2 regions of the Kosakonia sacchari SP1 genome follow, and region 1 is predicted to be linked to the other one. Evidence: riboswitches for the same ligand, from Rfam matches in the RefSeq annotation. Region 1 holds a riboswitch; the other holds the start of a gene.
The links. A riboswitch is a leader RNA that binds a small molecule or an ion and turns the genes downstream of it on or off. The one in region 1 is predicted to bind thiamine pyrophosphate.

Region 1 (5,784 bases):
AGGGCAGGATCGTCTACCGGGGCGGGGTCAGTCCACGTGCAGCGTGGCAGCGTCTACAGACCTCGGTCCAGAATGCAATGAACATATTCTTCACTTCGGGTTTCGGTAACTCATTGACCACCATGTTTAACTCTATTTCTGCCGCTATCGATGGATCCGGTGATACGCTGGAATTCTTCGGACATATCGCGGGGCAGATTGTAGAGGGTGCAACTGATGCATTCTTAGAGCTTCACGATACCGTTGTTTTGGTTGCCCGGATCATTGAGTTTTACGCCAGCAAGATGGGTATCTCTGGTGAGCAGCTTAAAGCCTTTGGTGAAATGGCAGCTTACGCCGCAGGGGTGGCTCTGTTCGCTGGCTCTATCTGGAAGTTGGGCGGGGCCTTTAAATGGTTGTTGACCATGCTCAACCCGCTTACAAAGCTGTTGGGGGTCATGAAAGGGATCGCCGCTATTGGTGGCATTGAAGCTGCTACGACTGGCGGATCTGGTGGGGAAGGGCCGGACGGCAAGGGCAAAGATAAACCGACCAAAACAGGCCGTGGGCCAAAAGTCGGCAAGTTTGGCAAGTTTGCAGCACTGGGGGGCGGTGCAGTGGGCTGGGCCACTGCGATCGGTTCGGTAGGTGGGGATTATGCCTGGGATAAAGTCATGGACGCTAACGACGCCATGTATGGGCAGGACACCACAGCCGGAGGCAATCTGAAGAAAGATAGCCCGCTGGGTAAAATGTGGGATTTCATCCATAGCCCAGACCTCCCAACCAACCCAGACTTTGCCAAACCAGCGGACAAAACCGATGGCTGGGTAAGTTCTTACTCCAATCCGGGTTATGTTCCGCCTACACCAACGATTACGCCTCCACAACTTAAAGTTGATACGGTAGGCAATCCGCTAATGACGCCACCAGCGTGGCTCCAGCAACCTTTGAATGTTAACGTGAACGTCCAAGTTCGGGAGGGTAAAATTAAAGATCTCGTTAAATCTGAGGTGGAGAATAATCAACAATTTGCATTCAATATGCTGATGCAAGGGGGCCAGAACTAAGGCCCATACAAGAAAGGCTCCCCTGGTGGGAGCCTTTTTATTGCCTGTAAATACCCTCTAACAAATCGTTTTAAATGCGCGGTATGTGCCAAAGAAACCGGGGTAATTGAGGTTGCAAACTAAACAATCGTGCATAGATGGGACTCCCTCAGTATCTTTATGTATTTGATTTATTTGTGATTAAATTATAATTACAAAGTCGTGGTGTGTAACATTTTACTGGCTCCGCCATAAAATTTTTTCTTGGGAGAAAATTCCTGTATCAAATGATACAAATTATCATTTGAGATTGATTCCCATCTTCGCCGGGCGGTAGCCACCACCCTAAACCCTTTTTGTATTTTTGCCGCAAGAAAGGGCCTAAAGAGGCGGAAACCTCGAAAGGGTGGTTTTTGGGGTTAGTGCGTGGGAGTTATCCACAGGAGAGTGACGTTACTCACAGGCGGATCAGATTTACAGTTTACTATGTAGAATGTGGCCCGGAGGGAGGGGAAGATATACAGTTATGAAGCATACACAGCGCCGGGGAGGCGTACTACCTAAAAGAGTTCAGGTCTAACCTGTTGCGTGGATGTTAAAAATATACGCATAAGGACCATTATGTTAAATGTCTGTCCAAATAGTGACCAAGTTAGGCCTTTCTCCATTATCGTTTTTACAATGCTCAATATAAGCGGCTTCTAACGCCTCTGAGGCGATGCATGTGGTAGGTAATGTGATTCTATAGGGAGAGGGGAGAAGTAGCCACAGCGGCGCGTACAGAGAGTCTCTTCGGGTCGCCCTTTGGATATTTGCTAATAATAAACATTCTCATTTGGAGGTCTGGTTACCATGCCTGGCAACTGTCCCAAAACTGTGGAGATATATTTCCAGAAGAGCACAGAAGGGCACTCTTTGATCATGACCCCACAATTTGGGGAGGGATAAGAGCCGGGTCAATCCCGGCTTTTTTTAACGCTTTTTATTTGATTGAGAAACAACCGAACCAGCTAACGTTTTTGTCGTATCGCTGGAGCGCGGATTCTTCAATGCTGCGGATGCTTTTGCTTCCATATCAGCGCCAGTCTGGTTTTTAGTGCCCGTCTGGGACAATACAGATCCAGCTAAACTTTTCTGAATTGCAGAGGCGTTTGGGTCGTTAAGGATCTCTGCTGCCAGATGAGCTACATCATTAGAAGATTGTTTATCATTCTTTGCCATTGGAACACCTATTCACAGTATGAGTGATGGGATATATTGTATATCTATCATGAAAACCACAATATATAGTGGTTATAGTAGTAGCGAAACGGCAGATTAAGCAAGTTCGATAAATGTTTTCTACTGGTTCTATGATCAGTATCAATTGTGTGAAACTTGAACATTTACAGTGGCTATGCAAAGCAATATAACCATTTTGCAGGCATAAGCCTGTGATACTCAGGACATATCAAATGGTAGATAACTTACAGCGTCGGCAGCCGGAAGATAAAAATTTCATCAATTTGAGTGAATCTTGGGAAGTGAAGTATTGGACCCAAGCATTGGGTGTTACTGAATCTCAGCTCAGGGCTGCTGTCAAGGCTGTCGGTAATGGCACCGCTAAAGTAAGAGCATACCTAGGTAAGTAGGGTTGTGAAATCGCCTTCAATGGTGCTCTTGAGGCTGGGGAAACCCGGCCTTTTTTGTATTTGAAGTTTACCGTTGTGAGCCACAACTTGGGACCCAAGTTGGGACACAGTGCATTTTTAAGGGTTGTGTCTTTGGCTTCCCGCTGGCATGATCCTGAACAGGGATTAACGGGACGTTAATCGCAAGTAGTTGAATTTGTTTTAAATGACTCGGGGTGCCCTTCTTTGTGAAGGCTGAGAAATACCCGTACCACCTGATCTGGATAATGCCAGCGTAGGGAAGTCAGATGCCTGCCCGGCATCCCTTCTTCACGCCGGGCAGGAGCGAAACCATGCAACCTGACCTGCTTGATCGTGTGCAACTCGCACATGCGTTACAGCAATTCCGCCGCCGTTCTCCCCTGGTGCACTGTATGACCAATGACGTCGTACAAACCTTTACCGCTAACGTGCTGCTGGCGCTTGGCGCATCACCCGCGATGGTGATTGATAGCGAAGAAGCGCCGCAGTTCAGCGCTATCGCCGATGCGCTGCTCATCAATGTGGGCACTTTGACGCGCGATCGCGCCACAGCTATGCGTCTGGCGGTGGAGAGCGCGAATGCCGCACATAAACCCTGGACACTTGATCCCGTCGCCGTTGGTGCGCTCACGCTACGCACGGAATTCTGCCAGCAACTGCTGGCGCTGCGCCCGGCGGCGATCCGGGGGAATGCTTCGGAAATCCTCGCGCTGGCCGGTATGAGCGCAGGCGGGCGCGGCGTGGATACCACCGACACCGCCAGCGCGGCACTGCCTGCGGCGCAGGCGCTGGCGCGGCAAAGCGGGGCGATTGTCGCGGTAAGCGGCGAAGTGGATTACATCACTGATGGCCCGCGCGTGCTGTTGGTCACCGGCGGTGATGTGCTGATGACACGCGTGGTTGGCACCGGCTGCGCACTCTCGGCGGTGGTGGCTGCCAGTTGCGCGCTGCCGGGCGATAAGCTGGAGAATGTCGCCGCGGCCTGCGCGTTTATGGCACAAGCCGGTAGCCTGGCCTGCGCGAAAAGCACCGGACCGGGCAGTTTTGTTCCCGCCTTTCTGGATGCGCTGTACGCGCTGGGAGGCAATGCATGAAACGCATCAACGCGTTAACCATTGCTGGTACCGACCCCAGCGGTGGGGCGGGTATTCAGGCGGATCTGAAAACCTTTTCGGCGCTGGGCGCATACGGTTGTTCGGTGATCACCGCGCTGGTGGCGCAAAACACCCGTGGCGTGCAGTCGGTGTATCGCATTGAACCCGACTTTGTCGCCGCGCAGCTTGATTCCGTGCTCAGCGACGTGCGTATCGACACCACCAAAATCGGCATGCTGGCGGAAACGGACATTGTTGAAGCGGTCGCGGAGCGACTGCGTCGCTACCAGGTACGCAATGTGGTGCTGGATACGGTGATGCTCGCCAAAAGTGGCGACCCGCTGTTATCGCCCTCAGCGGTCGCTGCGCTGCGTCAGCATTTGCTGCCACAGGTTTCACTTATTACGCCTAATTTGCCGGAAGCCGCCGCGCTGCTTGATGAGCCACATGCCCGCAGCGAACAGGAGATGCATGCGCAGGGCGAAGCGCTGCTGGCGCTCGGCTGCGAAGCGGTGTTGATGAAAGGCGGCCATCTGGATGACGCTGAAAGCCCGGACTGGCTATTTACCCGCGACGGGGCGCTGCGCTTTACCACCCCGCGCGTGAAAACGAAAAATACCCACGGCACGGGCTGCACGCTCTCCGCCGCGCTGGCGGCGCTGCGCCCGCGCCATAACGACTGGGCATCCACCGTGGTGGAAGCAAAACAGTGGTTAACGGCGGCGCTGGCGCAGGCGGATACGCTGGAAGTGGGGCACGGCATTGGCCCGGTACATCACTTTCACCAGTGGTGGTAAACCGGTATACGAAACGTGCCAGCAGATTATGCTGAAAAAAGTTGCAATGGTGGAAAATCTGACGAGAGAGAACCAGGCTTATCTCTGCCTGCCGTCAGGCAGGTAAGGATAATCCAATTCGCTTTGCGCGAAGCTTACGGGAGCATAGCTATGACTGATATTGTGCAGTTACTTGGCAAAGACGCCGACAGCCTTCTGCAACACCGTTGTATGACCATCCCCGCTGACCAGCTTTATTTGCCAGGACACGATTATGTGGATCGCGTGATGGTCGACAACAACCGCCCGCCAGCGGTGCTGCGAAATATGCAGACGCTGTATAACCACGGGCGGCTGGCGGGCACGGGCTATCTGTCTATTTTGCCGGTCGACCAGGGCATCGAGCACTCGGCGGGCGCGTCGTTTGCCGCCAACCCGCTTTACTTCGATCCGAAGAACATTGTCGAGCTGGCGATTGAAGCGGGTTGTAACTGCGTGGCATCCACTTACGGCGTGCTGGCGTCGGTTTCGCGCCGTTACGCGCACCGCATTCCCTTCCTTGTCAAACTGAACCACAACGAAACGCTCAGCTACCCCACCGAATATGACCAGACGCTGTATGCCAGCGTCGAGCAGGCGTTCAATATGGGCGCGGTCGCCGTCGGGGCGACAATTTACTTCGGCTCGCAGGAGTCTCGCCGCCAGATTGAGGAGATATCCGCCGCCTTTGAACGCGCGCATGAACTTGGCATGGTCACCGTCTTGTGGGCGTACCTGCGTAATTCGGCGTTCAAGAAAGATGGCGTTGATTATCATGTTTCCGCCGATTTAACCGGCCAGGCGAACCACATTGCCGCCACCATTGGCGCGGATATTGTGAAGCAGAAAATGGCGGAAAATAACGGCGGCTACAAAGCGGTGAATTTCGGTTACACCGACGAGCGCGTTTACAGCAAGCTGACCAGCGACAACCCGATTGACCTGGTGCGTTACCAGCTGGCGAACTGCTACATGGGCCGTGCCGGGCTGATTAACTCCGGCGGCGCGGCGGGCGGTGATACCGATCTCGGCGACGCCGTTCGTACGGCGGTTATCAACAAACGCGCGGGCGGCATGGGACTGATCCTTGGCCGTAAAGCGTTTAAGAAAACCATGGCCGACGGCGTGAAGCTGATTAACGCCGTGCAGGATGTCTATCTTGACGAGAAAGTGACCATTGCCTGATGCGCCATTA
Region 2 (5,784 bases), 2.4 Mb from region 1:
ATGGCGGTATTTGCCAGCGACGCCAGCAGCACACCGCAGGTGATAAGCGTCAGATAGTGGCGGTTAAAGGCGAATAACAGCGCATTGCCCACTGCCATCAGGCAACAAAAGAGGATCAACTTGCGCCTGTCGCCCTGGTTGTCGGATCGTTTTGCCAGCCCAAGGCTGACAGCGATCCCGGCAATGGCGTTGACGGTATAAAACAGCCCGACCCAGAACGGCTCAGCACCCACTTCCCGGCTCAGAAACAGGCTGAGCGTCGGTGCCTGTAGCGCTCCGGCAACTCCCATCATAAAGGCGACGATCATAAAAGCGACGTAAACGCCATTAAGGCGGCGTCCCATCGTCATTAACCAGAGCATGGAGATTTCCTTGTTAAAACGGGAAAAAGTGAAAGCCTAAAAGGCGCCCGCCAGCATAAACGAAAAAAGCCAGCAAAAAACGTTTTGCTGGCGGGTGCATTCGCACTTAATACTCAGTCACACATAATGTCGGCGATTCAGTCCTTCGAGACCGGCGTTGTCACTTCCCACTGCATCAGCTCTTCCAGCATTTTCAGGCGCTGGCGTGCGCTCAGACGAGCGAGCCAGCCCGCATCCTGCGTGGCGCGAAAATAGTCCAGATAAAACCGTCGTAGGGATGATCTCTGCATATGACCTCCTCGCTTTCATCGCAGAGAAGTATTGGCTTAATATAGGGATAAATAAATTGCTGAGTTTTCATCAGGAGTTCCCCTTTTATGTCGTCCGGCCGCCTGCAACAACAGTTCATCCGTCTGTGGCAATGCTGCGATGGGAAGTCACAAGAAACCACACTCAACGAGCTGGCGGAGCTGCTTAGCTGTTCTCGCCGCCACATGCGCACCTTGCTTAACACCATGCAGGCGCGCGGCTGGCTGACATGGGATGCGGAAGCCGGCCGCGGCAAACGTTCGCGGCTCACCTTCCTTTATACCGGCCTTGCACTCCAGCAACAGCGCGCCGAAGACCTGCTGGAGCAGGATCGTATCGATCAACTGGTGCAACTGGTCGGTGATAAAAAGGCGGTGCGTCAGATGCTGGTTTCGCATCTCGGCCGCAGTTTTCGCCAGGGGCGACATATCCTGCGGGTGCTTTACTACCGTCCACTGCGTAACCTGCTGCCAGGTAGCGCATTGCGTCGTTCCGAAACCCATATAGCGCGACAAATCTTCAGTGCGCTAACGCGCATAAATGAGGAAAACGGGGAACTGGAAGCGGATATTGCTCACCACTGGAAGCTGATTTCCCCTTTGCACTGGCGATTTTATTTACGCCCCGGCATTCATTTTCACCATGGCCGCGAGCTGGAAATGAGCGATGTGATTGCTTCTCTGGAGCGCGCCACCGCCCTGCCGCTCTATTCGCACATCTACGAAGTACTCTCACCGACGCCCTGGACGCTGGATATTCATCTCAGCCAGCCAGATAACTGGCTACCGTGGTTGATGGGTCATGTGCCCGCCATGATTTTGCCGCGTGAATGGAACACGATGAGCAACTTCGCCAGCCAGCCGATTGGCACCGGCCCTTACGCGGTGACGCGCAATACCACTAACCAGCTAAAAATCCACGCCTTTGATGACTACTTCGGCTTTCGTGCCTTGATCGATGAAGTCAACGTCTGGGTGTTGCCGGACCTGAGCGATGAACCGACCAGCGGCCTGACACTTGAAGGGCCAACCGACGGCGAAAAAGCGGTGGAAAGCCGCCTCGAAGAGGGCTGTTATTACCTGCTGTTTGATGCGCGTTCCAGCCGTGGCGCGAATCCGGCGGTCAGAGAGTGGGTCAGCCATGTGCTCTCGCCCACCAATCTGTTGTGGCACGCCAATGAGCAGTATCAGCGTTACTGGTTCCCGGCTTACGGCCTGCTGCCGCGCTGGCACCATGCGCGCCCCGGCAGCGGTGAGAAACCGGCCGGTCTGGAAACGCTCACCATCACCTTCTACCGCGAACACAATGAGCACGAAGCGCTTGCCCGCACCATGAGCACGCTGCTGGCCGAACACGGCGTGAAGCTTATCGTGCAGGAAGTGGATTATGACGAATGGCACCGGGGCGAAGCCGGGAGCGATATCTGGCTCAACAGCGCCAATTTCACGCTGCCACTGGATTTTTCGGTGTTCGCCAACCTCTACGAAGTGCCGCTGCTACAGCACTGTATTCCGCTCGACTGGCAGGCGGATGTAGCAAAATGGCGCAACGGGGAGATGAATCTTGCCGTCTGGTCGCAGCAGTTGCTCGCCAGTAAAGCCATCGTACCGCTGATCCACCACTGGCTGAGGATTCAGGGACAGCGCACCATGCGCGGGCTGCGCATGAACACGCTGGGCTGGTTCGACTTTAAATCCGCCTGGTTTGCGCCACCGGATCCATAAGGCTTTCGCATTTTTTACCAAATCATTACAATAGCGGCGTTCTCAACGGGGTGCTGCGCCATGCGCGTGTGCTGAGAAATACCCGTCGAACCTGATCCGGATAACGCCGGCGAAGGGATTTGAGGCTGACTCTCAAAATCCTTTGCCACCCATTTTGAGGTGCAAAGTGTTAAAAAAATCACTGCCGTTCCTGCTGCTGATCGCAGCGCCTGTTTTTGCAAAACCCGTTCTGACCGTTTACACCTACGACTCCTTTTCTGCTGACTGGGGGCCAGGGCCTGCGGTAAAAAAAGCCTTTGAAAGCGACTGCAACTGCGAGCTGAAATTCGTGGCGCTGGAAGATGGCGTTTCGCTGCTTAACCGCCTGCGCATGGAAGGCAAAAACAGTAAAGCCGACGTGGTGCTGGGGCTGGATAACAACCTGCTTGAAGCTGCGACACAAACCAAACTGTTCGCCAAAAGCGGCGTCGCTACCGATGCGGTTAACGTGCCGGGCGGCTGGAAGAACGACACGTTTGTACCGTTCGACTACGGCTGGTTCGCGTTTGTCTACGATAAAAATAAACTGAAAAACCCGCCGAAAAGCCTGAAAGATCTGGTCGAAAGCGATCAGAAATGGCGCGTTATCTATGAAGATCCACGTACCAGCACGCCAGGCCTCGGCCTGCTGCTATGGATGCAGAAAGTCTATGGCGACAACGCGCCGCAAGCGTGGCAGAAACTGGCGGCCAAAACGGTCACCGTCACCAAAGGCTGGAGCGAAGCTTACGGCTTGTTCCTGAAAGGGGAAAGCGACCTGGTACTGAGCTACACCACCTCTCCGGCTTACCACATTATTGAAGAGAAGAAAGATAACTACGCGGCGGCGAATTTCAGCGAAGGTCACTATTTGCAGGTGGAAGTTGCCGCCCGTACCGCAGCCAGTAAACAGCCGGAACTGGCGGAAAAATTCCTGAAATTTATGGTGTCACCCGCGTTCCAGAACACTATCCCGAGCGGTAACTGGATGTACCCGGTGAGCAATGTCGCTTTACCGGCAGGCTTCGACCACCTGGTGAAACCGCAAACCTCGCTGGAATACTCTTCGCAGGAGGTAGCGAACCAGCGCGCAACATGGATTAATGCATGGCAACGCGCCGTCAGCCATTGATTGCTGGCTGGCTGCTGCCCGGCCTCACCGCCGCCACGTTGATGGTGGCGGTGGCGCTGGCCGCATTTCTGGCGCTGTGGCAAAACGCCCCGTTCAGCGGGCTGGCTGATTTTTTACAAGACAGCTACCTGTGGCATGTGGTGCGTTTCTCCTTCTGGCAGGCGTTTCTCTCCGCGCTGCTCTCTGTCGTACCGGCGATTTTCCTTGCCCGCGCGCTCTATCGGCGGCGTTTCCCTGGTCGTCTCGCCTTGCTACGCCTGTGCGCCATGACGCTGATCCTGCCGGTGCTGGTCGCCGTGTTCGGCATTCTCAGTGTGTATGGTCGCCAGGGCTGGCTGGCAACGCTCTGGCACGCGCTTGGCGTGGAGTGGACATTCTCGCCGTATGGCTTACAGGGCATTCTGCTGGCGCACGTCTTTTTTAATTTGCCGATGGCCTCGCGCCTGCTGCTACAAACGCTGGAGCAGATCCCTGGCGAGCAACGGCAACTGGCCGCACAGCTTGGTATGCGCGGCTGGGCATTCTTCCGTTTTGTCGAATGGCCGTGGTTACGTCGTCAGATCCCGCCAGTCGCCGCGCTGATTTTTATGCTCTGCTTCGCCAGTTTCGCCACCGTGCTGTCGCTGGGTGGCGGGCCGCAGGCTACCACCATTGAACTGGCAATCTACCAGGCGCTCAGCTTCGATTTTGATCCCGCCCGCGCGGCAATGCTGGCGCTGATCCAGATGATCTGCTGCCTCGGGCTGGTGCTACTGAGCCAACACATGAGCAAAGCGATCGCCGTGGGCAGTCATCAGATTACTGGCTGGCGCAACCCGGAAGATCGGCTGTTCAGCAAGACCGCAGATATCATATTGATTGGGCTGGCTTTGTTATTACTGCTGCCGCCGTTGCTGGCGGTGATTGTCGATGGCCTCAATCTGAGCCTGGTGAAAGTGCTGGCCGAGCCTGTGTTGTGGCAAGCGGTATGGACATCACTGCGCATCGCTCTGGGCGCGGGGCTATTGTGTGTCGTGCTGACCATGATGCTGTTGTGGAGCAGCCGGGAGTTACGCGCGCGCCAGCTAACCATGGCTGGGCAAGCGCTGGAAATCAGCGGCATGCTGATCCTCGCGATGCCGGGGATCGTGCTAGCGACGGGCTTCTTTCTGCTGCTCAATAACAGCATTGGCCTGCCCACTTCCGCCGATAGCATCGTCATTTTCACCAATGCGCTGATGGCCATTCCTTATGCGCTGAAAGTGCTGGAAAACCCAATGCGCGATCTGACTTCCCGCTACAGCATGTTGTGCCAGTCGCTGGGAATGCACGGTTTTCAGCGCCTGCGCGTGGTCGAACTGCGCGCGTTGAAACGCCCGCTGGCCCAGGCGCTGGCGTTTGCCTGCGTGCTGTCGATTGGCGATTTCGGCGTGGTCGCCTTATTTGGTAATGACGACTTTCGCACGCTACCGTTTTATCTCTATCAGCAGATTGGGTCGTACCGCAGCCAGGATGGCGCAGTGACCGCGCTCATCTTGCTGCTGCTGTGCTTTTTCTTATTCACCGTGATTGAAAAACTTCCGGGCCGCCATGCTAAGACTGACTGATGTCACCTGGCTTTATCACCATCTGCCAATGCGCTTTCCCCTCTCTGTTACCCAGGGCGAGCAGATTGCCGTTCTCGGCCCAAGCGGCGCGGGAAAAAGCACGCTGCTAAATCTGATTGCCGGGTTTCTCACCCCCGCCAGCGGCACAATCACCATCGCGGGCGAGGATCACACGCACACGACGCCCTCGCAGCGCCCGGTATCGATGCTGTTTCAGGAAAATAACCTCTTTACTCATCTCACTGTGCGGCAAAACATCGGGCTGGGGTTAAACCCGGGTCTGAAGCTGAATAGCGACCAGCAGCATAAACTTGAGCAAATCGCCGAAACGATGGGGCTGGAATCACTGCTGGCGCGCCTGCCGGAGCAACTTTCCGGCGGTCAGCGTCAACGCGTGGCACTGGCGCGCTGCCTGGTGCGTGAACAGCCGGTGTTACTGCTTGATGAACCGTTTTCCGCACTCGACCCGGCGCTGCGCCAGGAGATGCTCGCGCTGGTGCAGGATGTGTGCCGACGCCAGCAGTTAACGCTGTTGATGGTGTCGCACAGTGTGGAGGATGCGGCGCGGATTGCCGAACGTTCGCTGGTGATTGCCGACGGGCGCATTGCCTGGGATGGCAACACGGACGAGCTGCTCAGCGGCAAATCGTCCG

Region 2: it holds a riboswitch for thiamine pyrophosphate, as region 1 does, so the genes downstream of both, thiB (thiamine ABC transporter substrate binding subunit) here and thiM (hydroxyethylthiazole kinase) in region 1, are expected to answer to the same signal.

What each region holds. Positions count from the first base shown of each region.
Region 1 is NZ_CP007215.2:1,700,431-1,706,214, forward strand. Features, by position in the region: gene C813_RS47505 (hypothetical protein) at 78-1,049, shown strand; gene C813_RS46340 (hypothetical protein) at 2,001-2,249, opposite strand; gene C813_RS31055 (DUF3606 domain-containing protein) at 2,483-2,659, shown strand; TPP riboswitch at 2,861-2,957, shown strand; gene thiM (hydroxyethylthiazole kinase) at 2,992-3,774, shown strand; gene thiD (bifunctional hydroxymethylpyrimidine kinase/phosphomethylpyrimidine kinase) at 3,771-4,571, shown strand; gene fbaB (class I fructose-bisphosphate aldolase) at 4,722-5,774, shown strand.
Region 2 is NZ_CP007215.2:4,063,536-4,069,319, forward strand. Features, by position in the region: gene C813_RS42185 (sugar efflux transporter) at 1-362, opposite strand, end outside; gene sgrT (glucose uptake inhibitor SgrT) at 500-652, opposite strand; gene sgrR (HTH-type transcriptional regulator SgrR) at 740-2,395, shown strand; TPP riboswitch at 2,432-2,531, shown strand; gene thiB (thiamine ABC transporter substrate binding subunit) at 2,562-3,545, shown strand; gene thiP (thiamine/thiamine pyrophosphate ABC transporter permease ThiP) at 3,521-5,131, shown strand; gene thiQ (thiamine ABC transporter ATP-binding protein ThiQ) at 5,115-5,784, shown strand, end outside.